One region of the Paenibacillus sp. IHBB 10380 genome, then DNA from elsewhere that is predicted to be linked to it. Evidence: riboswitches for the same ligand, from Rfam matches in the RefSeq annotation. Region 1 holds a riboswitch; each other region holds the start of a gene.
The links. Region 1 has a riboswitch for thiamine pyrophosphate ahead of UB51_RS23945 (ABC transporter substrate-binding protein). Riboswitches for the same ligand answer to the same signal wherever they lie in the genome.
Positions count from the first base shown of each region.

Region 1 (10,716 bases):
AAATGGAAATGGATCATCTCCTCGTTGCTTTCATTACCTTTACTTTGGGCAATGGTAGGTCATTTCTCATTTACTTCATGGATTCCCGCTCCATCATTGTTCATGAATCCATGGTTCCAGCTTGTTCTGGCCACACCTGTACAGTTCATTATTGGCGGTCAATTCTACATTGGCGCTTACAAGGCACTGCGTAATCGTAGCGCTAATATGGACGTATTAGTGGCCTTAGGGACATCGGCAGCTTATTTCTATAGTCTGTATCTCACGATAGATTCATTGAGTATGGCGATGAACCATCAAGTAGAGATGTACTATGAGACAAGCAGTGTCCTTATTACGTTGATCTTAGTGGGCAAGTGGTTCGAAGCTGTAGCGAAGGGGAGATCCTCGGAAGCGATTAAGAGCTTGATGGGATTACAGGCTAAGACGGCTTTAGTTGTTCGTAATGGGGAAGAGATCAGTATTTCTATGGAAGACGTTGTGGTTGGCGATATCATTATCGTGAAGCCAGGTGAGAAGATACCCGTCGATGGTAAGGTGATTGAGGGGATTTCTTCTATAGATGAATCTATGCTTACCGGTGAAAGTATACCTGTAGAGAAGAATATTGGCGATCCTGTGATTGGAGCTACACTGAACAAGAATGGTATGCTACGTATACAAGCGACTAAAGTCGGTAGAGAAACAGCGCTTGCTCAGATTATAAAGGTCGTAGAAGAAGCGCAAGGATCGAAAGCGCCTATTCAGAGAATTGCTGATGTGATCTCAGGTATCTTCGTACCGATTGTAGTGGCGATAGCAGTCATTACGTTCCTTGTGTGGTATTTGGTTGTGGAGCAGGGACAATTCTCTAGTGCGCTAGAGAAAGCCATTGCGGTGCTCGTCATTGCCTGTCCATGTGCGCTAGGTCTAGCAACACCAACTTCTATTATGGCTGGCTCGGGCAGAGCTGCGGAATATGGCATTCTTTTTAAAGGTGGAGAGCATCTAGAATTGGCACAAGGAATTGAAGTCGTTGTACTGGATAAGACTGGCACAGTGACTCATGGTAAACCTGTCTTAACAGATGTCTTACCTGCGGACAGCATGACAGAAAGTGCCCTTCTTCGGATGACTGCTGCTGTAGAGAAGCATTCTGAGCATCCACTAGCGGATGCTATCGTTCAGGGGGCTCTTCTTCGAAGTAATGGCTTAGAACTTCCTGTGGCGAAGCAATTTGAGAATGTTCCTGGATATGGTGTGAAGGCTTTTGTTGATGGTCGTAAAATGCTAGTAGGCACACGTAAACTAATGGCTGAGAATGGAATTGATCTAGGTACAGCAAGTGAAACGATGAATCAACTTGAAACGGATGGAAAGACAGCCATGCTCGTATCTATTGACGGTAAATATGCAGGAATTATAGCTGTGGCGGATACAATTAAGGAGACTTCTAAAGCGGCAGTGTCTAGGCTGCAAAGCATGGGCATTGAAGTCGTTATGATCACGGGGGATAACAAACGAACAGCTAAGGCGATTGCTGATCAGGCTGGAATTAAGTCTGTGCTTGCAGAAGTTCTACCCGAAGGTAAGGCTGAGGAAGTGAAGAAGTTACAGCAGGGTGGGAAAGTCATTGCTATGGTAGGTGATGGGATTAATGACGCACCAGCCTTAGCGACTGCTGATGTTGGAATGGCGGTTGGTACAGGTACAGATGTAGCGATGGAAGCTGCTGATGTGACATTGATGCGTGGTGATCTGAACGCAGTAGCAGATGCTATTGTGATGAGCCGTAGAACGATGAGTAACATTAAGCAGAATTTATTCTGGGCACTGGGATATAATGCAATAGGAATCCCAATAGCAGCTGCAGGATTTCTAGCACCGTGGCTTGCGGGGGCAGCTATGGCATTCAGTTCAGTCTCCGTTGTTCTGAACGCTCTCCGTCTACAACGTGTGAAGTTGTGAGATTCTCCTTGTTCATTCTTAAGTAGTATTTAATTGAAACAATCAGGAGTGATGGAGTTATGAGCAATGATGTAAACGAAACTCTTGCTTTACTAATGAATCATCGGTCTATTCGCGCTTATAAAGATACCCCAGTCAGTCAAGGTCAGCTTGCATCGATTGTGGCTGCGGGTCAAATGGCTTCGACCTCAAGTAATGTACAGGCGTACTCCGTTATTGCTGTGACAGATCCAGAGCTCAAGAGCAAGCTTGCGAAATTAGCGGGTAATCAGGTCTATATTGAGCAATGCCCCGTGTTTCTTGTGTGGTGCGCGGATTTATATCGGTTAAAAAAGACGTCAGAACCGTATCTTGGAGATACATCCTTCGAGGACTCTACAGAGAATTTCATTGTTGCTACTGTAGATACAACCCTTGCTGCACAGAATGCCGCTGTCGCCGCTGAATCGTTGGGACTTGGCATCGTCTATATTGGTGGTATTCGTAATCAAATTGCGGAGGTGTCTGAATTGCTCGGGCTACCTGAGCTGGTATATCCTTTATTCGGCATGTGTATCGGATACCCTGAACAGGAGCCGGGATTGCGTCCAAGACTTCCGATGAAGGCAGTTCTGCATATGAATGGATATTCTAAAGAGCAGAGCGTGGAAGAGGCTAAGGCTTATGATGCTACCACAAAGCAATACTTATTAGAAAGAACCAACGGTCAGAATGATGCCACTTGGTCGCAAATGATGGCAAAGCGATTGGCAGAGCCAACTCGCATGCATATGAAAGACTTTTTAGATAGCAAGGGATTCATGCAACAATGACAGTTGGGGATACAAAAGGATAAAATAGACTAATCACCCCAAGCCATCCTTCAAAAGGGTGGCTTTTTATGTGTACGGTTATATGGACGAATTTATAGCTTGTAGAATCGCCGTGTATTGTCATACATCAATTTACGGGCTTTACTCACGGGCAGACCTTGTAATTGGCTCCATTTCTCGATAACCGTTGACACCATCTCCGGATGGGTCATTTGACCGCTAAAGGGACCCTCGAAGGGCCAAGGTCCATCCGTCTCTGCCATGACTTGATCTTTGGGATATAGTCTGGCTAATTCTTGGATTTCTGGTTCGTAGACGATATCAGGGGTGAATGAAATATAATATCCGTTATGAATCATTCGCTCTACGGTGTTCGCAGATCCCTTGAACCAATGGAAGTGTGCACGAGTGACATTATACTGTTCTAATAAGTTACAAGCAATATCAGCATCTTCATATACCGCGTGCAGTATAATAGGCTTCTTGTGAATGCTGGCAAAAGAAATAAAGCGCTCCAGAAGAGTTACATAGGCCGCATGATTAAAGGAGAGGCCTGCCTCCTGCGCTTCTAGTCTAGAATAATACGGTAGCCCGACTTCACCCACGGCGACCATCTGTTTCAAATGTTCCTCCATAAATGAGAACAACTGAAGGATCTCCTCTTCTAGTGGTAGTGGTTGTTCCGGATGGAAGCCGAAGGCTGGGTGAATAAGTGAGGGATACTTCTGAGCCAGCTTTAGATTATATTGACTCGATTGCTGATGCATGGAGACTGCAATTACAGCGGCAATGGAGGGACTTAAGCTTGTAAGTAGAGCATGTTGTTGCTCTTCCGTATAGGTATCAAGGTGAATATGGGCATCAATGAAGGGAGCGAGTGAGGCATCGTCTGCGATCCGTTGGTCATTATGATTGTTCATCATAGCATTCCCTTCAATCGTTGCATTTTTTGTTGCTCCTCCCGCATCCATTGAGAAAGCTCACGTTTTAGCTTGAGGAAGTTGGGATCATCGGTCATCTCTTCTTTACGTGGACGTGAAAAAGGGACATCTACGGCATGTAGTACAGCAGCAGGTCTACTGGAGAATACGTATATACGGTTTGAGAGAAGGAGTGCCTCCTCAATATTATGGGTGATGAATAGTACAGAGCGTCTACTTTCCTCCCAAATATCAAGTAGCCAACGTTGCATATCACTTCGAGTTAGGGCGTCTAACGCGCTGAAGGGCTCATCCAGACACATCAGTTCTTGAGGGCTAAGAAGTGCACGTAGAAAGGCTACTCGTTGCTGCATCCCCCCAGATAACATATGCGGATAGGCGTTCTCAAATCCAGTCAGTCCTACTTTGGAGATCCAATGACGTGCTTCTTCCCGAGCTTGATTCTTTGGAATTCCGTTTACTTCCTGAGCTAAGATGACGTTATCTTCAATGGTTCGCCAAGGAAATAGGGCAGGCTGTTGCGGCATGTAGCTGACAAGGCCCTTTTTACCTGTCACCTCGCGGCCGTTCATTCGTATCGTTCCCGTCTCCGGTTGAACGACACCGCCAATAATATGAAAAAGGGTACTCTTCCCACACCCCGATGGACCAATAATGGATACGAACTCGCCAGGGGCAACGGTTAGAGAAATCTTATCTAGCACGGGGAGGTTCTGTTTACGTCCGCTGAACCCCTTGATAATATTGTGAACTTCTAAGGCTGGTGGCGTAGCGGGTAGATCTTGGTGTTGAATACTGTTTATTTGCTGTATTTGCTGTTCCATGACTAGGTGCACACTCCTTTCGCGAATTAAGATGCGAGTTCTTTTTATCCTAAGTTCACTAACGATCTTGACGTGGACTCCAGCGTACGAGTCCTTTCTCTAATAGGACAATGGCTGTATGCATAAATAGGCTGAGAATAACGATAATGGAAATACTTAAGAACATACGATCGGTACGGTAGCTAGCTTTTTGAAGCATCATATAGTAGCCAATACCTTTGTCAGAGCCAACCCACTCGGCAATGACTGCGCCCATAACACTGTACGTTGCCGCGATACGTATCCCTGAGAACATAGAAGGAAGGGCATGTGGAAGCTCTAGCTTGGTAAATATTTGACCTTTGGTAGCCCCGATCATTCGCATATATTCCAGCATCGTTCGATCTGCTTGTCTGAGCCCATCCATTGCAGCGACAGCTACAGGAAAGAAGCAAACGAGTGTAATGAGAATAAACTTAGGAAGTAGGCCAAAACCGAACCAAATCATAAGTAGTGGGGCAAGGGCGATGGTAGGGATATTTTGACTCAATATGAGAAGTGGATAAAGGGCAGAATGAAGAAAAGGAATTCTATGTAACACGAAGGCGATCACAAGCCCCACGGTTGTTCCAATAGCAAATCCACCTAAGGTGAGTTTTACTGTAGCTAGAGCGTGTTCCCATAATCTTGCGGATTCAGCGGAAGCCTCATGTGCAATATCTGATGGAGCTGGGAGAATCCAATCTTCGATGTTAAAGAGTGAAGTACTGAGCTGCCATGCCGTCAAAAAGATAAGGACCGCCACTAAGGGCGGCCACACTTTGTTCCATATCAAGCTCATGGACGATATTTCTCCGTTAATTTACCCATGCTTATACCTTTTGGATTGTGGGCTATTTTAATTTGAGAGATGACACTAGGGCTACCTGCGGCTATAAGCGCTTCATGCATATTCTTAACAATACTCAGCAACTCATCCAGCTCGCCTTCCATAGTGGTCTCTAGAGGATGAACCTCATGCTTAATACCGGATTGTTGTATGACTTCAATGGCGCGATCTACATAAGGAATAGAATCTTCATTATTGGGTGTCTTAGGGATTACTTGAATGCTTAGTAAAGTATTAGCCATGGTGATATCATCCTTTCAAAGTGAGGGTGTAGTCTTATTATTTTGCCTGAGGTAGAAAGTCATTCGTATAAGCACTTTCTATCTCTAATGGTTTATCCAGAAGCTTATGTTTGTACATCCAAGCGGAATATCCTTGCCATATTTCGGCTTTCTGTTCTCCCCAATTCTCAGCATCGTCTTTATAGAGTGGACTGAGCCATTTCTGACTAGCGAGTACTAGCTCTTTGTCCAGATCGGGTACAGAACTACTAAGAATTGCAGCAGCAGCTTCAGGTTTATCAATCGCATACTGATACCCTTTGGACGTTGCACGCATGAAAGCTTTTACGAGTTCGGGGTCATCTGTAATCTGTTTCTCATTCGTCACAATGACGGGTGTGTAATAATCAAGCTCCTTAGCGTAGTCTTTCACATACAACATATCAAGCGGCTCTCCACGAAGCTCCGCTTCAACTCCTGTCCATGCATAGAAGATCCATGCGAAATCAATATCACGCTTCACAGCTGTAAAGTAATCAGCCTCGCCCATATTCACTATTTTAACCTTCTTAACATCGCCTTTATCATTCTCCATGATAGAGTTCATTACAGCCTCTTCTACTGGAGAACCCCATCCCCCGTAAGTCTTGCCTTCGAATGCCTTCGGAGTCTTAATATTGCGATCCACAGGTGCAGCAAATCCAGAAGTGTTATGTTGTATTACTGCCGCAATGGACACAAGGGGTACACCTTGGATGCGTGCCTGGGTGACTGCTTCTTGATAGCTAATGCCAAAAGGGATGGCTCCCGATGCCACCATCGTATCCGATCCTCCAGCACCAGGCTGAATGATCTCAACGTTTAATCCTTCTGCTTCATAATAGCCTTGATCCTTAGCTACATAGAGTCCAGTATGATTCGTATTAGGAGTCCAATCCAGAACAACTTTAACATCCTTTAATGTCTTAGGTGTGGATGGAGTCTCACCTGCTGGTGTCGCTGCTTGTTGATTCGTTTCGTTGTTGCGGGTTGCTCCGCATCCTGCTACGACTAGTATGAGCATACATACGAGAAGTAACGTTCCTAACTTTCTCATTTCTTTCTCTCCCCTTTTGTGAAATACACTGTGTTATTGTGCAACAAAAAAAAGCGCCCCGTAATCGGGACGCATATGGGCGCAAGATAGATATATGGATGAACCATATCGGCTAGTTCCTACGCTGGCATTATCCAGATCAGGTATAAGGGTCAGTGTCTTGTGGGACACACTCTCAGCCGGCCAATTCCAGCACCCCTGTACTTATGAAATTAGATCATTTCAATGAGTATTATAGTCTACAAAGGAAGAGGTGTCCAGTAACTCTGACATGCTGACTAATGATATCCCTGAACTGTCTGATCATATCTATGTTGAGCTCTAAATGCAGCTATACTGAGCAGGAACAGACCTACGGTGAACACAGCAAGCATACCAGCCGTTTGGTTAACCACTAGATGATCCATACACCAGCCAATGATTAAGGGAAGGACAGCACCACCTACACCTCCAGCGGCAATTAGAATGCTTGTGGTTGACTCCTCTGTACCGGGCATAAGCTTGTTAGCAAATACTAACGTTATGGAGAAAAGACCCGACATGAATAGACCCAGTAGTGTGATAACGGTAAAAGCAGACCAGATCTGATTCGTGAATGGGAAAAGAGTAAGTAGGATGAGGGCGGATAGACTACTTATAAGTACATAGGAACGGTAGCGTATTTTCTCTGCTATATATCCTGCAAATAGGCGACCGATTGACATTGCAATCCAAAAGAAGGTGACACTAAGTGCAGCCCCTGCTTTGTCCATACTCATCTTCTCTACAAGCATAGATGGCATGAAGTTGGCTAAGCTCATTTCTACGCCAACATATAGAAAGAAGAAGACAACAAATATCGCTAGCGTTCGTTTTTGGCCCTTGTGATACACCGCTACTTTGGGTTGCTTCGGCTGTTGAGGGCTTACGTTTCGTGCATTCAATATGGAGTCTAACGCTCCAAAAGAACCCTTAGCCCAGAATATAAATGTAATGAGGGCAAAGAGGGAGACGACAAGGAATGACCAGCGCCACCAGCCAAAGTAGATCATACCGCTAGCTAGGAGTGGCATAAGCATAGCACCTACGCCGAAGAATACTTCGAGCCTGCTCATGGCTACAGCGGTCTGATGGGTAACCCCTGTGATAATGATGGTTCCGATGACAGCCTCGATCATTCCGAACCCAAATCCTGCGACAATTCCTGTGACATACATCCATTCCCAAGGCGGAAGGAGGGTGTATACGGATTCGGCAATAAAAAGTGCAACTAGGGCAAGAAGGAGACTACCCTTTTTGCCGAGACGGCGGTTTAACCATGGGGAGAGCATCACGCCACCTAAGAAACCGGCAAACTGAGCAAAGATCAGCTGTCCGCCTTCACTGTATTCACGATCATAATGCTCCAGAATGACTGGGAGCACAGAACCAAGTACGACATGTGCCAAACCAATTAAGAAATAAGACAAACAACCAATCCAAATTAAGCGTTTCATAGATGAATTTAAGCTCCTTTTCAAGACAATAGACCTATCCATCATACCCTAATATGAAGCTGTTCGTCATAGTAAAGTCACAACGTATGATAAAGAGGAGATGGGTTGAAAATAGTAGAGATGGGTACATTACTCATACGTGTGTTTTATCACTCAAATAAGAAAAGGAAGAGGTTATGACATCATGTTAGATAAAACTAGAATAGAACAGGAAATTGTCAAAGCATTGGATCACAATAAAATTTGCTCGTTTGCTACGATAGAGGGGAATAAACCGAAACAAAGGTATATGGTATTGTTTAATGAAGGGTTAAGCTTACACTTGGCTACGAACCGCCAAACACATAAAGTTGAAGAGTTAGAGGAAAATCCCCATGTGTCCTTGTTAGTGGGTTATGAAATAGGTGGAAGTAAGGATGTTATAGAGATCGAAGGGATCTGTTCTATATGTACGGATGAAAGTCTACGAGAAAAGGTATGGAGTCCTGAACTTGAGAAATGGTTTACAGGACCCAATGATCCCAATTATGTCATTTTAGATATTAAACCGACTCGTATGGCGTATACAGGTCAAGATAATGATAAGCGTGAATGGATCGTATAAACCCCCTGTGAATTGAGATTTTATAGATGGTTCAAGAGTGCTAATGTAATGCCTGAGGCAGGGTCTCAGGCATTGTTTGTTATGCGAGATAAATATATCTCTTTATTTTTAAGATGACTCGATATAAACTTAGGGGGGACTAAGTAATACATACTATTATTAAGGGGAGATACTATGTTTAACTCGCACCACAAAACGCTGAAGGTTGTAGCATCAACTGCTGTTGCTTTCAATTTGTTAGCGCTTTCACTTTCTCCAATCCATGCAGCGGGAGATAGTGCAATTGCTAAGCTACGGATTATGGAAACAACGGATTTGCACGTCAACGTCGTGAACTATGACTATTATGCTGATAAGGATACGGATCAGTATGGATTTGCCAAGACAGCTAGCTTAATTAAGGCTGCAAGAAAGGAAGCTAAGAACAGTCTTCTTTTTGATAATGGAGATTTGATTCAAGGTAATCCTCTTGGAGACTACGTAGCAAAAGTAGACCCACTGAAGAAGGGTGAAATCCATCCTGTTTACAAGGCTATGAATCTATTGGATTATGATGCTGGTAACCTCGGTAATCATGAATTTAACTTCGGTCTGGATTTCTTGAAGCAATCCTTAGAAGGTTCTAACTTCCCATACGTTAATGCGAATCTTTACATTGCAGATGGAGATAAAGATGAGAGCAATGATAAGAACTATTTTACTCCCTATCAAATTCTAGATAAGAAGATCACGGACGAGGCAGGGAAAGAGCATACCCTTAAAGTGGGTGTGATTGGGTTCGTTCCTCCACAAGTATCTCAATGGGACAAGGCTAATCTAGAAGGTAAGATTGTGGCTAAAGATATTGTAGAAACAGCTAAGAAATTTATTCCTCAAATGAAGAAGGAAGGCGCAGACATCATTGTTGCTATTCCCCATTCTGGATTTGAAGAAATTCCACAGACGCCTTTAATGGAGAACTCCGTATTGTATTTAAGCCAAGTGGAGGGCATCGATGCTATCTTATTTGGACATGCACATAAAACCTTCCCAAGCGCTGATTTCAAAAATGCTAAAGGTGTAGATATTGAGAAGGGTACCATTAATGGTGTTCCATCTGTAGAACCAGGTTACTGGGGAGATCATCTTGGAATCATTGATCTTGATTTGAAGCAGATTGGAGGAAAGTGGACTGTCGTTGATTCAGCAGTTGAAGCGCGTCCGATCTATGACATTGCCAATAAGAAGTCCTTGGTGGAGGCGGACCAAGCCGTCGTAGATGCTGTGAAAGATGAGCACAAACAAACGTTAGACTATATTCGGGGTCCAGTAGGTAAGACTAGTGCAGCAATTAACAGCTACTTTGCCCTAGTACAAGATGATCCATCCATTCAGATCGTGACCAATGCTCAGAAGTGGTATGTGAACAACAACTTACAAGGAACTGAGTATGAGAAATTGCCGGTATTATCTGCAGGTGCTCCATTCAAAGCAGGAGGCCGTGCAGGAGCTTCTTATTATACGAATATTCCGGCAGGTACAATCGCGATTAAGAATGTGGCAGATCTTTACGTATATCCAAACACCGTTCATGCGGTATGGGTAACAGGTGCAGAATTGAAGGAATGGCTAGAATGGTCTGCTGGACAATTCAATCAGATTGACCCAACTAGCAAGGAAGAACAGAATTTGGTTAACTCAGAGTTCCCTACTTACAACTACGATGTTATTGATGGAGTTAACTATCAGATCGATGTGACTCAGCCAGCTAAGTATGATGCTAAAGCTATCATTATTAATCCATCCTCTAGTCGTATCAAGAATTTGGAGTATCAAGGTAAAGCGATTGACCTAAAACAGAAATTTATTGTTGCAACGAATAACTATCGTGCTTCAAGCTCGAAGCTAGCCAATCCAGATGGCAAACGAATCGTGATGGCAGCACCAGA
Region 1 covers NZ_CP010976.1:5,284,115-5,294,830, forward strand. Annotated here, with positions in the region: gene UB51_RS23915 (heavy metal translocating P-type ATPase) at 1-1,947, shown strand, start outside; gene nfsA (oxygen-insensitive NADPH nitroreductase) at 2,007-2,759, shown strand; gene UB51_RS23925 (TatD family hydrolase) at 2,852-3,682, opposite strand; gene UB51_RS23930 (ABC transporter ATP-binding protein) at 3,679-4,524, opposite strand; gene UB51_RS23935 (ABC transporter permease) at 4,583-5,344, opposite strand; gene UB51_RS23940 (MTH1187 family thiamine-binding protein) at 5,341-5,634, opposite strand; gene UB51_RS23945 (ABC transporter substrate-binding protein) at 5,672-6,709, opposite strand; TPP riboswitch at 6,809-6,919, opposite strand; gene UB51_RS23950 (MFS transporter) at 6,988-8,184, opposite strand; gene UB51_RS23955 (pyridoxamine 5'-phosphate oxidase family protein) at 8,369-8,788, shown strand; gene UB51_RS23960 (bifunctional 2',3'-cyclic-nucleotide 2'-phosphodiesterase/3'-nucleotidase) at 8,963-10,716, shown strand, end outside.

Region 2 (10,716 bases), 130 kb from region 1:
TGCCTATCGTCTCCTCGTCCATACCGCGGCCATTGTCTGACACTTGAATAAAGGCTTCGTCATTCAACATACCGCACACTACAGTAATGGTTACACCCGAAGAGTTATGCTTCACTGCATTAGATAGCAGATTATCCATAAGTCGCTGTAGCCATTTCTCGTTGCCGATAACTGGCACGGGCTGATCATCGCCCTCGTATTGAAATTCCACATTTGCAAGCGTCACGTCATTCACATATTTTAGAACTGATCTACGCGTTAGCTCACCAAGCTCGATATCATGCTGATCCATGAATATAGCACCTTGCTTTAATTGATAAATATGTGAAAAATCGGTGATCAGGTCCAGCATGTAGTCACTCTTCTCACGAATCATCTTGCCCATCTCCTGAAGTTCCTCTTGACTCCAAACCGCTGGCGAGCTTTCCAAAATGTAGCCATAACCCTGTATAGTCGATAGAGGCGTTCGCAGGTCATGCGAAATACCACTCATCCATTCCTCACGGGTCTTCTCTAATTGGAAGCGATCTTTCTCTGTTTGTGCGAGCTGCTCGGCCATTTGATAGAAGGATTGAATGACCTCCCGATATAGACGATAACGGATACGGAGCTTACCATTTTTACGAAACACCCTGCGACGATCTTTCGGCGTGAGCACTTCCGCATAGAGCCCTTTACCCATTCGCTCGAACCACCCTGTAAACAGAATAAGCGGCTGACCGTAACGATAGCCGTGCCAGATTGAAATGGAGAGTGACAACACGAGAATCGAGCCGGCTACCCAAATGAAGATATGAATGAACTCTTTCAAAATAGGCTGATCGTTGAAACTTCCTGGTTGATTGGGGGTATGAACTATCCATGTCATTGCATTCTTATCTGATTGATAAACGACCACATTCGTATCGAAATTTCCAGGGGCCTGCTTCATCGATAAGATCTCCAGTGGCTCGTAGCTATCCATAGAGGATGAGGGTTTGCCAATCGTTTGAATGCTTTCACCCTCCAGATTGACGATCGTTAAGTAACTGTTTGTCTCCTTTAGTTGCTTGAGCATTGCTTCCTTATAACCTTCGGCAACGAGTCCGTCCTCCTGATAGCTGTCGTACCACAACGCGAGCTGCTCCTGACGAGGATTCTCAAAGCCGAGTAGGAATAATAGAGGCGATTCATACGAGTTATCCAGCTTCATATTAACGAAGTAATGATTGTATTTCCCCGTTTCTTGAAGCGTTAGCAGCTGAGTGACCGAATAAGCTGTGGGCTGATCTGAATCCGTATTCACTTCATAAATGACGTCCCCTTTAGATCCGAGGATCTGCAACCACATGTTTTTTTCCTTAATGAACTTATTCCAATGAGAGGAGAACTTAATCTTATCATTCTGATAGTAAGTTTCGCTTATGACGGAATCAAGCGCAGCCACGGGAAGGTTACGTTTAAGCTCATCATTTGTGATTTTATTAATCAAGACTAGGAAGAGTATCGTCATCGAGATGATTATGAGAACCGAGTACACAATCAGTTGGTATGTAAAATGGAAAGCCATCCTACGCTGTATCTTCATACGTTGATCGGCTCCTTAGCCAGCTTATAGCCTAGTCCGCGGACAGTCAGCAGATGGGTAGGCAAACTCGGATCATGCTCAATCCGTTCACGAATGCGGCGAATATGGACCATCACGGTATTATCATCTCCAAGTCCATCGATACTCCACACGGCTTCATATAGTTGCGCTTTAGAGAAGACAATGCCGGGATTTTTGCAGAAATACAATAACAGCTGAAACACTTGAGCCGGACAGGTAACAACAGCACCATCTACAAGTAGCTCCCCTGCAGCTTCATTTAATTGAAAGCGGCCATAGCTATACACAGTTTGTGCCACAGTATTGTTTCTTGCCACAGGTTTGCCAATCTCATCAATGCGCCGCAGACGAGCCTTAATGCGGGCGGCTATCTCAAGCGGATTAAACGGCTTCGTAATGTAATCATCGCCACCCATCGCGAATCCAGTCAGAACGTCCAGATCAGACACCTTGGCAGTCAAAAATAAAATATGTGGGTTGCCTAATTGGCGTATTTGCGAACATAATTCAAAACCACTACCGTCCGGTAGCATAACATCGAGCAGAACGATATCAGCTCCGTTACGAGCAATCGTATCGAGTGCTTCTTGGCAGGTTCCAGCTGTATATAATTGGTGAAATCCTTCCTTTTGGAGCACAAGTTGCAGCATTTTTACAATAGAGGGTTCATCATCAACGATAACTATTTTATTCATATTCATTCTTCATCACCTGATGTAATGCTAGCATATAAACCTTAACATCTGTTGAACAGAGTTATAAAAAGTTAAGTTCATGTTATGGTTCTGTTCCTTAGCTGTTCAGCTTGATTGATTATGATTGTAAGAGAGGTGATAGTAAAGATGAATCAAATAGACACAGGAAACCGCATTCGCGTTATAGATGCGATTCGCGGCTTCTGCTTACTCGGTATACTTATTGCAAATATGCTCATTTTCCAGTATGGGATGTACGGACAAGGGGAACTACAACAATTTAACCCTACAAGCTTGGACACGATATTTCATCATATACTGAAAATTACAGTTGTCGGAAGTTTTATGCCGATCTTTATGTTCCTGTTTGGCTATAGCTTATATAAGCTTCGGGGAAGCTTGGTGAAGCGTAACTTAAAGCCTGGATGGGTGTTAGCTCGGCGCTTCTTCATGCTCATTGCGTTAGGCTTGATGCACAGCCTATTACTATGGGAGGGCGACATTTTACTAGCCTACGGGGTAACGGGCTTTACTTTGCTACTATTCGTTAAGAGGAAGCCGAAGACGCTAATGATATGGGGAATCATACTGAGCATATTGATGGCGGGCCTAAGCTATGGTATCGAGAAGAAGACAGTTAAAGAAGAAGCGCGGATGCAGCAGTATGTCGCAACATCTATTGAAGTCTATGGTGAGGGGACCTATCAAGAGATTACTAAGTTTCGCTTTAACGAGGATCCGCTTGATTTGCCGCCAGGCGCTATAATTATCGTGATGTTCTTCACACCGTTCCTGCTGCTTCCGATGTTCTTGTTCGGGATTGCCGCTGCAAGCAAACAGTGGTTTCACAATCCGCGGCGAGAAAGACGTAGATACGTGTGGGCGACGGCGATCCTTCTGCCGCTTGGTCTAGCGTTTAAGAGCATAGCTGAACTCCAACCACAATCCCCTTGGAGCGGCGTATTCCTTACGGCGGGAGGGCAGCTTCTCGCACTTGGATATATTTTTGCACTAGCACTGGTGCTATCGCACTTATCGAAGCGATCAGTGCTCGTATCGGCGTTTGAATCGGTCGGTCGCATGTCGATGACGAACTATTTGATGCAAACTGTCATTTGTACGACCTTATTTTATGGTTATGGGCTGGGTTGGTTCGGACAAATCGGCATTGTGAACGGCTTTCTATTGGCCCTGCTCATATATACTGTACAGGCTGTACTAACGAGCCTGCTACTACGACGATTTAAGAACGGTCCAATCGAGAGACTTCTTAGGATGTGGACTTATCTCTCACTCAGCGGCAAGCCACGTGCTTCGCATAAGGTTGTTAATGATCCGAGTTTAAATACCTCCGTGTGATAATGAAGTACGAATAATCATTGGGTGCCTTGGCCTTATCCATATTGTAGAATAAGTCATGTTGACGGTTTAAATTAAACTTGGATATTCTTTACTAATTGGTTATACTTTGTTTAGCAATTATATATTACGGGAGCTTGGTGGGACCAGGCTGAGAGGATAGTTGTAACTATCGACCGTCAAACCTGATCTGGATAATGCCAGCGGAGGAATTGGAGTTCTATTTCTATTTGTCTACTCTAAGACTGCCTCTTACTCAGATGCAGTCTTTTTCTATAGGAATAGAATTTGCTCCGCTTGATCAAATCACCTTTATATAGGAGGAAATGAGATGTCAAGCGAAATGAAAAAAGATCAAATTAACCTATCGGCTTTCCCAGCAAGTAAAAAAGTATATGTACAGGGTTCACGTACAGACATTCAAGTACCGATGCGCGAGATCACACTCAGTCCAACATCGGGCATTCACGGAGAAGAAGAGAATGCACCTATCCATGTCTATGACACTAGCGGAGCTTACACGGACACAGAAATTCATACCGATATCCGTCAAGGGTTACAACCCAATCGTTTACGCTGGATTGAAGAACGAGGAGATACAGAAACCTATGAAGGAAGAACCATACAACCCGAGGATAACGGCAATACCAACGGTAAAGCATTAGCTGAAGTATTTCCAGCACTCCAAAGGAAACCTCTACGGGCAAAAAAAGACAACAATGTCACTCAAATGCATTATGCGCGTAAGGGTATCATCACCTCCGAAATGGAATACATCGCCATTCGCGAGAATGTGACACCGGAGTTTGTACGAGATGAGGTGGCTCGTGGCCGCGCCATCATCCCATCGAACATCAATCACCCAGAGAGTGAACCTATGATTATTGGACGAAACTTCTTAGTAAAGATCAATGCCAATATTGGAAACTCCGCTGTATCCTCATCCATAGAGGAAGAAGTGGAGAAGATGCGATGGGCGACACGCTGGGGTGCAGACAATATTATGGATCTGTCCACTGGTAAAAATATTCACACCACGCGCGAGTGGATTATTCGTAATTCTCCTGTTCCTATTGGTACGGTACCGATCTATCAAGCTCTGGAGAAAGTAAATGGCAAAGCGGAGGATTTAACATGGGAAGTTTACCGGGACACACTCATCGAGCAAGCAGAACAAGGGGTTGATTATTTCACCATTCATGCCGGAGTCTTACTTCGCTATATTCCGTTAACTGCTGAGCGAATGACTGGCATTGTTTCTAGAGGTGGCTCCATTATGGCTGCATGGTGTCTTGCCCATCATCAAGAGAACTTTCTTTATACACATTTTGAGGACATATGTGAGATCATGAAATCCTACGACGTCTCCTTCTCCCTTGGAGATGGCTTGCGCCCTGGTTCCATTGCTGATGCTAATGATGAAGCGCAATTCGCTGAACTAGAGACGCTAGGTGAATTGACGGCAATGGCTTGGAGTCACGATGTTCAAGTTATGGTCGAAGGACCGGGGCATGTCCCCATGCATTTGATTAAAGAGAACATGGATAAGCAGCTTGAAATCTGCAATGAGGCCCCCTTCTATACCTTAGGTCCTCTTACTACAGATATTGCACCGGGTTATGACCATATTACCTCTGCCATTGGAGCGGCGATGATCGGTTGGTTCGGTACAGCTATGCTATGTTATGTCACTCCAAAGGAGCATCTTGGTCTACCGAACAAGGAAGATGTACGTGAAGGTGTCATCACTTATAAAATCGCTGCTCATGCCGCCGATTTGGCAAAAGGACATAAAGGTGCACAGGATCGCGATAACGCCCTTTCTAAAGCCCGTTTCGAATTTCGCTGGCGCGATCAATTTCATCTATCGCTGGACCCTGAGAGAGCGCTCGAGTATCATGATGAGACATTGCCTGCAGAAGGAGCCAAGACGGCTCACTTCTGTTCCATGTGCGGACCGAAATTCTGTAGCATGAGAATTTCTCACGATATCCGCGATTCTACTAGAGCCCACAAGCAAGAAGAACAGGAAACCATAGAGGCAGGAATGCTAGCTAAAGCACAAGAATTCAAAAAATCCGGCAGCGGCATTTATCAATAGATAAGACTTAGTAAACCATAAATGATCAATACCCCAGTTAACTCTAACTGGGGTATTGACATGAATTGAGTTCAAATCAAACACTCAGCACCATCTCCGCATGATCAGTTCAACCGGACCTCTTTTCATCCATTTTCTCCACACATATGAAAAGATCATGGCGATAATAAAATAGATACATCCGTATGCGATTGCAAAAGAAAGGCTTCCATTGTCCAAATATCCAACGATCTCAAGAAAACCCAATCCAATGAATATATGCCCGACATAATGAGATAATGAAAGCTGTCCAGTGTTTATTAACGCCTGCGTCAGACGAAAATGCCCTAATTTTTCAACCAAATAAAAACTGATAGTAATGATGGCCACCGCTAAACAAGTTGCAGATAATACATACAATATCGTAGGTGGCATCGGTTTCGTCGTAAACAAATAGTTCGCTGACTCTATATCGAGTATAGAAGAAGTCCCTTTAATTAGGCCATAGGAAATTGCCTCAAAAACAACAGTCCCTGACAACGAATAAAGCAGTAACCTTGATCGATTCCCCTTATACAACCAGCGTTTTCTACCTAACCACAGGCCGATTATGAAAAAGCACACCCAGGGGAAGATGGGGTGGAAACCATTGAGAAAGAGATTGCGAATAAATCCTTCCACCGTCCAAAAGCCTGCATATTCGTGAAAGTTCGTGTTCCAACCTTTACTATAATCGAACAAGATCAAAAATGACTGGGATGCTAACAGGATAACCGCAAACAGGCTGAGTATTATTTTATCAGATGCTGTAATCAAGACCGAAGCTACAAGCATAAACACCGCGTAATAATGCAAAATATCGGCGGTCCAGCCCATGACCAGAAGATAAATACCTATTATGAAAAGGAAAATAGCTCTACGGTACAAGTTGTTCCGACTTTGACGAATAACGTCCTTGTCCATTGAATTTCTTGCTTTCGTGGTCATTAATGACACTCCAATGCCTGCCAGCACGACAAACAATGCTGCTGCTCTTCCCTCAAATAGACCTGCTATGGCTCTCAACCATGCTGCACCATCGTTTTCTGCCTGCATTGCAAGCTTATAGTTCACGATAAGCATTCCGAAAAATGCCAAGGCTCGCGCAAAATCAAAAGCAGTTATTCGCTGTGTAGACTGACTCATTTCACGACATCTCCTTTACAATGGTTTTGACCGCTTTAGTCCAGATGTCATCGTAGCGATACTCCAACTTGTAGCTAATAAAATTATCTATGCTATCAATGATCATGGTCAGCATTTGTGCCTTAATAAGCGTATCTTTGTCATCGACAGCCCCAATCGAAGCCCCGTGTCGCAACAGCTCAACAAAACCCGTAGTAAATCCTTCCAAGCTTTCGATTAATTTGTGTGAATAGTTTGGATTCCGGTAACCCAGCGCTTGGAATTGATTCATGATGCGTGAGTAATAGTCGTCTTCATATTGTCTGTTAATAATACTTAGGCCATCTGAAATAAGCTTCTCTTCAAAATTATCCTTCGTGTAGTCCTGGACACTAAAAAAGTTAGCAAACCCAATACTTTGGCAAATCTCGTCAAAAATCACATCGATAATATCTTTTTTAGACGAAAAATGATAGTACAGCGCAGGCTTTGATATCCCTACCTCTTTGGCAATCATCGCCATACTTGTTTTTTCAAAACCATGCTCAGCAAATAAGTGGTACCCTGTTTCCAAAATGACAGCATACGTTGCATTCATATTCATTTCTCTTAACATCCTTCCCAAATACTTACTTAACGGTCGGTAAGTAAACAATACTAGATAACATTATTTATTGCAATAGGTTGCTGAAAATGGAAAATAACCCAGTTAGAATTAACTGGGTTATTGACATGAAATAAGTTATAGAAATCCTATAAACAATAAGGAATAGCCCATTTAGCAGCAGCGTGGATAATTAAAAATTTGAGATACTTAATCATTCATTCACTTAAATGTTCAGTACCTAGTCGCTGGCATCTAATTGGAACGACTCTAGCCAAGATTTATGTATTAATACTCCTATAAGCGCATGATGTACATCGCATTGTAAGACATGGGTTAGTTAGAAAAATGCATTTTCCGTTCTGGTTACTTGTACATATAGCTGATTAGGTTGGCCATTCTCCTTTGGACGCTTTAACAAAATTAGAAACATTTTGTTTCTGTGAATTACCTAAAATAAGTGTTAACTTCTCAAAAACATTAGGAGCGACATTAGCTTGAACATCCGCCAAAAGCAATTGTCCACCCCTCACTTCCTGTACCAAATTCCAAAGCATATCCGTCCTCATCATTTTCATCCTCCATTTCTGTTTATTGATTGAAGTATATTACAAGAAAAGGAAATAAGAATGAGTAAATTGTGCAATATGATAACAATTTATTGATACAGTGAAGAAATACAACCTAATGCACAATATACTCATTAACATAAAAAGTTTCTTGTATACAATCTAATATCATATGGAAGAAAATATAGTGGGAGGTCGTACTATTGATCAAAATTGATCTTGATTTAGTCATGGTAAAAAGAAGAATGAAACTGATAGAACTTTCTGAGAAAATAGGTATTACACCATCAAATCTATCTAATCTAAAAAATGGTAAGCACAAGTCTATACGATTTGAATTATTGGACCAATTATGTAACAACTTGCAATGTTTACCCTCTGACATATTAGTATTTGTTAAAGAAGATAGTGACGATGTTACGACGAAACTGTAAGCCGCTCAGTAGCAGGCGCAGTTCGTCGTTTTTTCAGGAAAACAAGAGCTGATTAGATAGGATAAGCAGTCTTTATTTTTTATGTTTTAATTTTACAATCCCTAGCTCAATTCCACGTACCGTTGCGGCAATACTAGAATTGACACTGAATTTTTCGTTAATGGTTTGAATATGATTATTGACCGTTCGGCGACTTATAAATAGTTTATCCGCAACCTCCTGCTGTCTTAATCCTTCTGAGGTTAATTGTAAAATTTCTTTCTCCCGATCTGTGAGTGGTTCAATTTCAGAATCATATTTAGGAAAGATAATGGCACCATCTGCAACCAATTTTATTTTTCCAATCAAACTATTAATCGATATATTTTTACTAATGAACCCTTTTGCCCCCATTTTAATAGCTTTATTATGATACTCTACCAAGTCGTAACCGGACAGAAAAATTATTTTCAGACTAGGGTACTTTTCCAATATCATTTGCGAAATATCCAACCCATTAAAATCACCCATATGAATATCCATCAACAGTATGTCCGGTAGCTTTTTTTCTAGAATGTTCAAAATGTTTGCGGGAGAGGTATACGTTTCAAATTTGGTAACACTGTTACTAATTGAGATTTCTAAGCTTTTGGCAAAAAGTTCATGATCATCAAATAACATAATATGCATCGTTTACTCATTTCCTTTCATTGGAATTCTAATTTGAATATGTGTTCCGGATTCCATATTATTCTTAATGGTGAACTCACCTTGTAAATCATTTATTTCTTGTTTAATCGTTAGCAGCCCGATATGATTTGTATACCTGTTTTTCTCGAGATCAGCTGCAATATCAAATCCTTTGCCATCATCAATGACATCTATTATAAGAATTCGATTGTTCAACATATTAAGAGAGATCCTGATCTCATTAGCCTGAGCATGTTTAATAGCATTCTGTAGCAGTTCTTTAACCGTTCTAAAAATAGTATATTGCAGTTTGTTGTCCACTTCTAATAAGGGTTCAGCTTCTAATCGTATTTTTAAATGCGGCTGATGAACAGCTTCTCGCTTCAATTTCTCGCACATAATACTAATGCTTTGATAAAGCCCCAGATCAGACAACGTCGAGGGATAAATATCGAACATTTTTTCTCTGATGGATTTATTTAAATCTTGGAAAGTCGTTATAATAAGTTGCTGAGTATCTTTCTGGGGTGTTACCAATGATTCCGTCATATTCTTAACGGCAAGTATCGATTGCAATATGTCATCGTGCAAATATAAAGCGAAATTCCGCCTGATTTCTTCAACTTTTTGCACCAAAGTGATATTAAGATATTCGTCATATTTTATGCTGGGCAATTGAATGTAACGTTGCTGATTTCCATGCAGGATTTCTGTTGTTTTTAGTATTTCACAAATCGTATCGGCTAGGATCGTTATCTTATTGATATCTTCAGGCGTGAACTTTTCCTTATTTAATTTTTGGCCGATAATCAACCAACCATTAACTATATTCTTATATTTTAAAGGAAATGAAAAATATTGTTTTTGCCCAAAGGTTATCGTGTGCAATGTGCTTTTCAACTGATTTTGGTTATATTTTTTTAATGATAAATGTTCAAATACACCACTTTGCTCCAAGATAAAACTCTGATGATTTTCTTTCCAGATAATTAAGGTACCATTTAAAGAAATCGTTTTCTGAATGAATTGATTGATCAAATTGCTTAATGTGGACAGATAACTATCGTAAGTAATTCTCTGCAAAATTTCGAGTCGTTCTTTCTCTAACTTTTCCTTCGTTTGATTCACTATGTATAATTGTTGGGTTGAAAAGTGCCTTTGAATTAATAAAGAACTAAAATATATGATACTTACTACGAACAAAATCAATAGTGATTGTATTAGGGAAAGATCCGTTACATAAATACAAAAAATAATAAATATAGCAACTTCACCTAGTGTTATGAGTGCAATCTTTGCTAAAAATCTATAATTGATACCTATTTGCAATTCATTTCGGTTAATTAGGATATACCCAACGACAATAGGCAAAGCAACAAATGTATATATGGAATATAGTTGAACCTCTTCTGAAAGAAATTTTCTTAAAAAAGTATGCGTAATAATAAAGGGTAGCAATGACACCAACATCGCCAAGTTTAAAATGGTTTGATACCGGCTTAGTATTTTTCGCTGTTTAGACTTGTACTTGAATGAAAGGTAAATGCAATAAAA
Region 2 covers NZ_CP010976.1:5,419,009-5,429,724, reverse strand. Annotated here, with positions in the region: gene UB51_RS24605 (sensor histidine kinase) at 1-1,567, opposite strand, end outside; gene UB51_RS24600 (response regulator transcription factor) at 1,564-2,289, opposite strand; gene UB51_RS24595 (DUF418 domain-containing protein) at 2,431-3,642, shown strand; TPP riboswitch at 3,762-3,870, shown strand; gene thiC (phosphomethylpyrimidine synthase ThiC) at 3,974-5,743, shown strand; gene UB51_RS24585 (DUF418 domain-containing protein) at 5,828-6,907, opposite strand; gene UB51_RS24580 (TetR/AcrR family transcriptional regulator) at 6,909-7,484, opposite strand; gene UB51_RS24575 (hypothetical protein) at 7,877-8,062, opposite strand; gene UB51_RS24570 (helix-turn-helix domain-containing protein) at 8,263-8,493, shown strand; gene UB51_RS24565 (response regulator transcription factor) at 8,566-9,162, opposite strand; gene UB51_RS24560 (sensor histidine kinase) at 9,166-10,620, opposite strand.
Region 2: it holds a riboswitch for thiamine pyrophosphate, as region 1 does, so the genes downstream of both, thiC (phosphomethylpyrimidine synthase ThiC) here and UB51_RS23945 (ABC transporter substrate-binding protein) in region 1, are expected to answer to the same signal.

Region 3 (10,716 bases), 750 kb from region 1:
TTGGCGGCGAGCATTAATCAGATGAGCGATAAATTGAAGGAAGCGCACCTAGCTCTAGAAGAAAAAAATCAAAATTTACGGAACTTTATTTCTGATATTTCACACGAGTTAAAAACACCCATTGCTTTGATAAAGGCTTATTCCTTGGGCATCAGAGATGAATTGGACGACGGCACATTCTTACATGTTATTGATAGAAAAACAGATGAAATGTCCCAGTTAGTGGACAAGTTGCTTCACTTAGCCAAGCTTCAGAATGAGCCCTATTCGATGGTGGATTTTGATTTCCAAGCGTTACTTGAGAGTGTTCTGGATAATTTCCAGGTCGCAATACAGAAAGAGCAGAAGATTGTTGAGGTGGATGGTAGTCAACTTCTACATCCTATGGTTCGAGGTGATCAACAGAAAATCGGGATCGTTCTGGATAATTTTATAAGCAACGCGCTTAAATATTCGAGTGAACCCAAGATAGGTATATCACTAGTGAATGAAGGAGATCGGTTGGTATTTACAATTCGAAACGGCATTCGGGCCTGGGATGAACAGGATGTGAATCAAATATGGCAGCCTTTCTTTGTATTAGATAGATCACGGAATAAACAGCTTAGCGGGTCGGGTCTGGGGCTGTCCATCGTGCAAGCCATCTTAGAAAAACATGAGGCGCCTTATGGAATTCATGCAAAGGATAAAGAGATCGAATTTTATTTCTCCTTGCCGATACGTTCAGATTAATGAAGATACATGGTGGCGATTTCGCTGCGATATTTTCTTGAAATAGTACGCCTAGCCAAGCGGATGTAGCTCATACCCATGCCTTCCCACCCAACATAGTAACTCTTTCACCAAGGACGCCGAGAGGCGTTCTTCTTGTTTTGTCATATTGGCGTAACAAAGATAGAATATGCTTATTTTCGAGGTGATTCATAATGAACAATGTAAGAAAGAAAGATGGATGGTCAAGGGTAAGAAACGGTTTGCTTATCTCGACCATTCTAGCTACTGTAGCTGGATGCAGTCTTAACTCCACGGTGCCTTTAGAAACGAAAGGCCAGAACAGCAGCCAAGTGGAGAACATAGAGGCCCCTTCAGAGAAAATGAACTATTGGAATGAACAGCGAAGAGGGTCCAATTTCATGAATTCCACTTCGTTGCTGGGCAATTACCAAGCAGCTAAGGAACAGGGAATTGAGTTCATCCGGCTCGCGCCTGACAAATGGGGCAAAGAACGAGATCACTTGTTCAGCGATAAACCGGATAGCAAACCTAATGAAGATTTTCTGATAGGTAGTTCGGATCGATATGAGGGGATTGTGGAAGAAGATTTTGCAAGACTCAGAGCAGATCTGGATGCGGCTGAAGCCAAAGGGATGAAAGTCATATTGACGGTACTTAGCCTACCCGGAGATCGATGGCGGCAGTTTAACGGGGCTAAGAATGATGATCGTATATGGCAAGAGCCTGATTATCATAGTCAATCGGCCCTCTTCTGGAAGGATCTTGCCACCCGACTGAAAGATCATCCTGCTATTATTGGTTATAACCTTATTAATGAGCCACACCCGGAAACAGCAACAGGTTTTAATGACTTCTGGACTCAGGATTACACGGAGTGGTACGCCAAAGTACAGAATACAGCAGCAGATTTGAACTCGCTCTATGACGTGATGATCAAAGCGATTAGGACCGTTGATACGGAGACGCCCATTATTGTTGATTCTGGACTTTATGCAACGCCTTGGGCATTCAATTATTTGAAACCTGTGGATGATCCTAACGTTCTATACGCTTTTCATATGTATGAGCCTTATGAATTGACTAGTCAAAATAAGAAAAAAGGATTCACTTATTCTTATCCGGGTACTGTCAAGGTCGGAAATGACGAGAAGGAAATGAAGTTTGATCGCCAAGCCCTTAAACAATTCTTGGAGCCGGTCGCCAAGTGGGCAACTGTTAATCATGTACCCGCCAATCAGATTATTGCATCAGAATTCGGAACCAACCGAATGATCAAGGGAGCAGATCAGTATATGGAGGATCTGATTTCTATTTTCAATGAATACGGCTGGCACTGGTCTTTCTATGCATTTCGTGAAGATACTTGGGATGGGATGGACTATGAATTTGGTAGTGAAAAGCCGGGTTGGGAATATTGGGATGCGAGAGATAAAGGGGAACTCTTCATTCATGCCCCATCGAACAATCCAATTTGGAATGCCATCAAGAAGGGCCTTACGCAGTGATTTACAGAAGGATACGGATTACATTGTGTATGAGCGTTCTTTTAGTTTTAGGAATCGGGTTCTATGCTGTTGAGATTGAACCCAAATCTCTGTCAGTGACTCGAATCGATATTGCAAACAAGTACGTACAGAAGTCATTCGATGGCATTGAAATCGTTCAATTCTCAGATACGCACTTAGGCCCCGATTATACAGTTGATCAGCTTCAATCTTTAGTCGATCGTATGAATCTTATGAATCCGGACATGGTGGTATTTACAGGTGATCTAATGGATCATTACACACAATACGGTTCTAATAATAGAGAGTTGGCCCAAAAGGTATTAGCAAAGATAGAAGCTCCCCTCGGTAAATATGCCGTATATGGTAATCACGACAGGGGAGGGGGAGGAAGTCGGGTATACAAACGATATATGGAGGAAGCTGGGTTCATCGTACTAGTGAATGAGGTCCACTCCATTATATCGGCTACCGGTGAAAGGATGAACATAGCAGGGCTTGATGACTTCTTGTTGGGAAAACCTCAGATTCAAAGTACACTTCAATCACTGCGTCCTCAGGATTTCAATCTGCTCCTCGTCCATGAACCGGATGTGGTGGATCGATTCATGGATTATCCGGTTGACCTACAGCTCTCTGGGCATAGTCATGGCGGGCAAGTTCGTGTTCCCTTTCTAAAACCACTTATTACAACTTCGTTAGCCAATAAATATATGGAAGGGCTACACTCACTTCAAGGAAAGAGTAGGCCACTGATGCTTTATGTAAATCGAGGGATCGGAACCACCCGATTGCCTATACGTCTATTTGAAAAACCGGAGTTGACCGTTATTCGATTGTTGAAAGGATAGTAGAGTCAGGAATGCCCACTTTATGAGAAGTATTGCATAAGGTGGGCATTTTGAAATAGGAACGATCCGTAAAGATTAAGTATAATTTTATTTTACTTATGAGATTTAATCTATACGTGATACCCTTATGGGTAGTAATAATAAAAGGTGAAATTATTTTGATAGATAACGGTATCGGGAGGGGTATTTTATTGGGAAAATCAGTTCAGTTGTTGGATGGGATTGAAATTCGTCATTTTCAGCAGGATGACATGCCATTACTTGGTGAATTGTACAGCTCGGTAAACTCAAGGGAGAATGCTAGTTTTTGGTGGGTGGGCGACCCTGATAACTGGGTTAATGTGTTTTGTGCTTTTGAAAAAGGAAAAATGGTGGCTAAGGGGCAAGTGAGTATTATCAATATTGTTCCGTCTGGTCGTTCCGCTGAAAGCAAACATTCGATCTATCTTAATTTAAAGACCATCCCAGAAAGAGAATCTGATCTTAATTTATTAGAACAACTCTATCCATATCTTTTCTCGCGTGCCATGGAGTTAAAAGAGTCCTTGTCTAAGGAATACGCTACATTACTGTGTGTGGGTAACGATTCGTCGGAGATTGCCAATAGTCAATTTTTCATTCAGCGGAAGGGCTTCCGTCATAGGGAAAGTTTATTTACAATGAAACGCGATCTTACAGAGTCAATTCCAGAGTTGCAATTAAGTGAGAATCTTCAATTTACGCATTGGAAAATGGAGTCCTCTCATGAAGAAAGCGAATATTTAGAGTTGGAAGCAGAGATTTGGCCTGATACACCGCTAGGAATGGAAAGACTATCTCAATACAAACAAAATCCACTGTGGACAGCGATGGTTGTTCGCGAAGCAGATACGATTGTAGGCAGCTTAATGGCATGGCAGGAAGAAGATAAAGGGGTTATAGAAGGTGTTCTTGTACGTGACCCATGGAGAAATCGTGGCATTGCGAAATATATGCTGTCACAAGCGCTAAACTATTTAAAGGCTAATGAGCTAGATTCTGCTGAATTGATGGTATTAACTACGAATATGTCTGCGTTGTCACTGTACGGATCTGTTGAATTTAAAATGATCAAAGAGGAAATAAGATATTGTATAGAGCTTAATTAGATAAAAAGATGGATTACAAAGAAACGGTCATCTCTGAATGGTCAATTTCGATCAGACCAATCGAAAGGAAATAATTATAATGATGAAATTAAGTTTAATGCAGAAGGTCATGAATACAGTTGATGAACAATGGAGAAGTAAATTTGCTGAGGAGTTATTAAATGCTTGGGGTTATGATGAAGGTACAGTATTTTTCTATCGTTCAAGTGCAAATTCATTATTTATCTTCAAGCAAGATGGTAAGGATTATTTCCTAAGGTGTATTGATTCAACTGAAAAGGATGTACACGCTATAGAATCTGAAATCAATATTCTTGAATACCTCTGTGAAAAAGGGTTGAATGTAGTTAAACCTATAAAATCAAAAAATAATAAAATCATTGAAGTCATTGAAACGGATTTGGGAGTATACCATGCAGTGGTATTTGAAAAATTACCAGGTGAACATCTTGAAATGGATGAACTTACGGATGAGCAGTTTATGACATGGGGTGCTTCATTAGGAAAATTACATAATGCTACTAAACAATTAACGAAAGATCAGATAAACAAACGAAGTAGCTGGGAAGAGCATTTTACTTGGATCAAAGAACACTTGCCCACACATGAATTATCCGCAACCCAAGAGTTGGGGGAATTAGAAAAATGGGTGAAGGACTTACAGTTTTCTGAAGACGATATCGGTTTAATACATTATGATTTCGAACTAGATAATTTGCGGTGGAGTGATAGTTCATTTAGTATATTGGATTTCGATGATGCTGCGGTATATTGGTATGTTGCTGATATTGCCTATGCGTTAAGAGACTTATTTGATGAAGATGTGGATTTTAATAATAGTAAGTTCCAAGCATTCATAAAAGGGTATAAGCAAGAAAACACAATGAATGGATCGCTATTGGTTGAATTATCTGGATTTTTGAGAATCCATAATCTATTGTTATTTACTAAATTACTCAAAGTAGTTGATGTTCCAGAATCAGACAGCAATCCACATTGGTTGCAGGGTTTAAGACAGAAACTGATTAACATCTTAAATACATACAGAGATCGTTTTGATAGATTAGCCGAGGAAGGTTAGCAGCTCCCTGAATTCTATGATCGGACCACATGAACTGCATAGAATCAAATACAACATGATGTAAATTATCAAAAAATAGAGATCCTTGTTGCATATCTGCGATGAGGATCTCTATTTTTGGTGAGCACTCTATTGGTTTACCATTAAAGTCAACCTTCATCGTTACTTCGGTATCTTGGACTCTGCCATCATGATGACTTGCGAAATTTGCTTCTCCCAGTCGTATACCTTTTGTTGAGAGGTGTGAATGATTTGCATTTGATCATACATTAGCGTGATATCTTCAGCGGCGGTAACTGCATTTCCTTGTTTTACACTAGTTTTATAACGTTTCTCTGATGCCGAATAGATGTGTCTTGCTGCAGCAACCGTTTTATTCTCTTCTGTAATCTGTTTTTTAAATTTTTGAACAGGAGCGAGTACATCCTTAACCAACTTCACCTTGCTTGCACGCTGTCTTCTGGCGGCAGAGAGCGCTTCTTTTTTAGACTTTATATCGGTACGAGCAGCCAATACGGAAGTTAGTATCTTATTGCGCTTTAGATCGAGCAGGTCAGCTAGCTTCTTATCCTTATTCTGCTTAGCGGCAGTAGCCTGTTTGCTTAATGCCGTGAATTGCTCTAATAGAGGGGAATGCTTCCGTAGAGTCTGATCTACTTCTATTTGCATACTGTTTATCCATTTCAGGTCTATGACCTTGATCTTGGCATTTACCCATTTTAATGCATCATTATTCTTTGTACGTTGATCTTTAATATGCTGAGTTTCCGATAGTACGACTACTTTCAGTGCTGCAACATCATCGTGAACAAGATTGATGTGTTCCAATGCAGTATCCCAATGATCCGCTGCACTTACATGTGGTGCATTCACTTGTAACACAATCAATACACAGAGAATCACAATCATTCTACTCCAAGCACTTCTTCTACTTGCATCGTTCATTAATTACCTCAACCCCCATCTACAAGAATGATAGTGCATAAAAAAACACCTCTCAAGAAAGGCCATTACGCCTGTTCTTGCGAGGTGCTTCGCTCGCTAAGCTTGTATAATTTTCATTAATATACCCTATATTATGGAAGGTGTCAACTATATAGAGAACGTATGTTTTTGTTGGAGGGATTGTTTAACGAAGAAACGAAAACAGCGGCGGCTTCTTTAATAGAATTTGAACTTGCTATAGCTGATATAACGGATACGCCGTCTGCGCCAGCAGCAATGACCGAAGCAGCATTGTCTATCGAGATTCCACCAATGCCTACAAGTGGAATAGAAATCCCTTGTTGTCGTAATTCATGGAGTAATGTTGTACCCAGCACTTCTCTAGCATCGTCTTTGGAACGTGTTGGGAAGATCGGGCCGACTCCCAAATAATGTGCCCCATCTTTTATTGCTTGCTGTGCTTCCTCTAGGGTATGCGCAGAGACACCGATAATTTTGTGGGAACCAATTCTCTCACGGATGGAGCTTGCAGGTTCATCCTCTTGCCCAACATGGACACCATCTGCGTTAACGGCGATTGCGAGGTCGATATCATCATTGACGATGAAGGGGATATGATATTTTTGACATATTTGTTGAAGCTCTCTGGCGAGTGTCAACTTGGCTTTACCGACTAAGGATCCTACGCCTTTTTCACGAAACTGAAATAGAGTAATACCGCCTGCAATCGCCTCAGTTAATACCTCACGAGGATCTTTCCTACAATTGACACTACCCATAATGAAATAGACTTTCAGCAATGAACGAACAGATTCATTATGATTAGTAGACATACTCTGTACCTCTCTTTCTCCGCTGATAAGCAAAATGGTTCGTTGGACCATGCCCTGCACCGATTCCTAATGGGTCCTCTATAGCAGCTTGGATAAATTGTTTCGCTGTTTGAACAGCGTCCAGTACCGATTTCCCTTTAGCTAACTCTGCTGTAACCGCAGCTGAATAAGTACAACCTGTACCATGTGTATGTCTTGTTTCAATCCGTTGATTCTCCATATAGATGTAACTATGCCCATCATACACAAGGTCTACGACTTGATCGGTAGAAGCATCATGTCCGCCCTTCATGACGACATAATGAGAACCCATCTGAAGAATACGTTTGGCAGCCTCTTCTCGGTCACTTAAGCTGACGATGGACATCTCTGTAAGGATCTCTGCTTCTGGAATGTTGGGAGTAGTGACCAAGGCAAGTGGGAGAAGTACTTGGATGACAGATTTAATCGCTTCTTGTTGCAGTAGTGTAGATCCGCCCTTGGCCACCATCACTGGATCAACGACTAAGTTGCGCCAATGATACTGCTCAATCTTGGCTGCTACAATCCGAATAATCTCGCCACTGAATAGCATCCCTGTCTTTAATGCATCGGGTTCTAGATCTTCACCTATCGAGTCTAGTTGCATAGCAATCGTCTCGGCGGTCATGGGGAAAACACCTTGAACGCCTAACGTATTCTGTGCAGTGAGTGCAGTAATGGTTGACATGCCATATACACCTAATTCTTGAAAGGTTTTGATATCGGCTTGAATGCCTGCTCCACCACCGCTATCTGATCCTGCAATCGTCAATGCTTTATAGATATGCATCTCTTAATTCCTCCAATTGTCTTAGTGGTGAGTAGACGTACAACTTTTTAGACTTGGTGAATATGGGCTCTTTGTTGTAGAATTTTCGGTGATACGCTAGCCAATTGGTTCAATAATTCAATCTGAAAGCTTCCAGGTCCTTGATGCTCTGTCATTTCAGCAGCTATTTCAGCGGCTACGCCATAGAAAGCAAGTGCTTCGGTAACCGATTCCAACCAAGATTGTTCGCTAACTTCGCTTACAGCTAAGAATGCCCCGATAATAGAACTAAGCAAGCATCCAGCCCCTGTAACTTTAGTGAGAAGAGGATGACCATTACTTGTGATGTAAGTCGTGTGTCCATTCGTAATCACATCTTCTTTCCCCGTAATGACAACAATACATCCTAACTTTAGGGCAGCCTTTTGTGCTAGGAGTACCCTATTGCCTTCGCCAGCACCCGCATCTACCCCTTTAATGGACCATTCTTCACCCACGACATGCGCTACTTCTGCAACATTGCCCCTGAGCACAGCAAGCTTAATCTCCTGAGTGATTCTCTGAGCAATCGTTGTTCGGTAAGTTGTAGCGCCAGCTCCAACCGGATCAATAACGACTGGAACATGATTCTCATTTGCAGATTTCCCTGCGATAAGGATTGATTTCACAACACTTTCATCGAGCGTTCCAATATTAAGAACGACTGCATTCGCTAATTTAGCTACATCGGCTACTTCTTCATGAGCGTGAGCCATGAAAGGTGAGGCACCTAAAGCGAGAAGCCCATTGGCTGTGAAGTTGGTAACGACTATATTCGTAATATTGTGTATAAGCGGATTGCACTGACGAACTTTTGTTAGATATGTCATGTTTAACATCCTCCTGAATTTAAGTGGGTTATATAGGCTATGATAGCCAAATAGCAACACAATCCTTGTAAAACAATAAAGACCCAGCCATTTCCACAAGGAAATGAGTGGGCCAAAAAGTTCAGTCAAGCAATTCTATGCATTGCATGATGTGAAGATTTCGTTCCACTTCCCTCCGCTGGTATAATCCAGATCAGGTTCCAAGGGTCCGAAGCTTAAAAGCTCGTCTCAGTCGTTAGACTCCCCTAGTGAAAAAACAGGCTGTATTCAATTAGTTCTGTTAAGAATATAACACGAAATTCCCATATGTAAAGCGACATGTGGGAATAAATATCGATTCTGTATCACAATTATGCCTAAACCTGTGGTATGATTATTTTTGTCCTGACACCACATAAGTACCAGCAGTAGATAAAGGAGGAACTCTCCGTGATTTCGTTGCATCAGGTAAGTAAAACTTTCGTGAGTTCAACTAGCCACTTCCAAGCTGTCAATTCTGTGTCTCTTCAAGTAAAGGAAGGCGAGATTCATGGAATTATTGGAACAAGTGGTGCGGGTAAATCGACTCTGTTACGGATGATTAATTTATTGGAGAAGCCGGACACGGGTAGTGTTGTAGTAGGTAATGAGGATTTGACTAATATGACTGAGAAGGAGCTTCGTGAAGCTCGCAGGAATATCGGGATGATCTTTCAGGGATTTAATTTGGTGAGCAATAAGACGGTTAGCGGAAATGTCTCCATACCACTTGAATTAACTGGATTACCGAAGCGTGAACGTGTGGAACGTGTGAGTGAGTTCTTAGAATTTGTGGGCCTACAGCATAAGGCGAAGCAATATCCTTCACAATTAAGTGGAGGAGAGAAGCAGCGAGTGGCGATTGCCAGAGCACTTGCGAATCGTCCTAAAGTATTGTTATGTGATGAACCTACATCCTCTTTGGACCCAAGTACGACAGAGGGGATTTTGGATGTGCTGAAACAGCTCAACCAGAATTTCGGACTCACTATTGTTATCGTAACACATGAAATGGAGGTCGTCCGCAACATGTGTCACAACGTATCGGTTATGGAATTAGGACGTCTAGTCGAGACTAGAGTGGTGGATCAATCCCATGGTTGAATATATCATGCAGTATCAGTCTGAAATATGGAAGGCTATAGGAGAGACTTTTGCTATGGTGGGGATATCCATTGTTGCAGCTATTTTAATAGGACTTCCATTAGGTACTTTTCTATATTTGTTGCGAAAAGGTCAGCTGTACGAGAATGGGTTGCTCTATGGTATTTTGAATATCATAGTCAACGTTGTTAGGTCATTCCCATTTCTTTTACTCGTCGTTTTTTTAATTCCATTTACGCGAATTGTCGTTGGAACAGCGCTAGGTACGCTTGCGGCTTCGGTGCCGTTATCCATAATGGCGATTGCCTATTATTCGAGGTTAGTGGAGCAGTCACTTCTAGAGGTTCCAAGAGGTGTGATCGAATCAGCTTCATCAATGGGAGCATCAACCTTTCAGATTATCGTTAAATTTATGTATGTTGAGGCTCGCTCGGGACTCATGTTAGGTTTAACGACTTCTATTATCAGTTTCATCTCTTACTCAACGGTGATGGGGATAGTTGGTGGTGGTGGAATTGGCGATTTCGCTATTCGTTATGGGTACCAACGGTTTGAAACGAAGATTATGGTATTTACTATCATCATTATGATTATATTGGTGCAGGTCATTCAGTTTGCAGGTAGTTATATTGCGAGACGGCTCGATAAGAGATAATTTATGGGGGAATATAAAGATGAATAGAAAAATAATGATGATGTTAGTTGTTGTACTTATGCTAGTTGCAGCGGGTTGTGGAAATAATGAGAAGCAAGCGGAGGAAAGTAAGAATACTCCGACAACCAGTGAAGAGACTACATTGAAAGTAGCTAGCCTCATTCCGCCAATGACAGAGGTATTGGAGCTTGTTAAGCCTCTAT
Region 3 covers NZ_CP010976.1:263,506-274,221, forward strand. Annotated here, with positions in the region: gene UB51_RS01085 (sensor histidine kinase) at 1-732, shown strand, start outside; gene UB51_RS01090 (glycoside hydrolase family 5 protein) at 1,095-2,240, shown strand; gene UB51_RS01095 (metallophosphoesterase) at 2,270-3,091, shown strand; gene UB51_RS01100 (GNAT family N-acetyltransferase) at 3,343-4,218, shown strand; gene UB51_RS01105 (phosphotransferase enzyme family protein) at 4,298-5,299, shown strand; gene UB51_RS01110 (hypothetical protein) at 5,462-6,244, opposite strand; gene thiE (thiamine phosphate synthase) at 6,388-7,077, opposite strand; gene thiD (bifunctional hydroxymethylpyrimidine kinase/phosphomethylpyrimidine kinase) at 7,067-7,888, opposite strand; gene thiM (hydroxyethylthiazole kinase) at 7,936-8,736, opposite strand; TPP riboswitch at 8,890-8,993, opposite strand; gene UB51_RS01130 (methionine ABC transporter ATP-binding protein) at 9,166-9,858, shown strand; gene UB51_RS01135 (methionine ABC transporter permease) at 9,851-10,513, shown strand; gene UB51_RS01140 (MetQ/NlpA family ABC transporter substrate-binding protein) at 10,533-10,716, shown strand, end outside.
Region 3: it holds a riboswitch for thiamine pyrophosphate, as region 1 does, so the genes downstream of both, thiM (hydroxyethylthiazole kinase) here and UB51_RS23945 (ABC transporter substrate-binding protein) in region 1, are expected to answer to the same signal.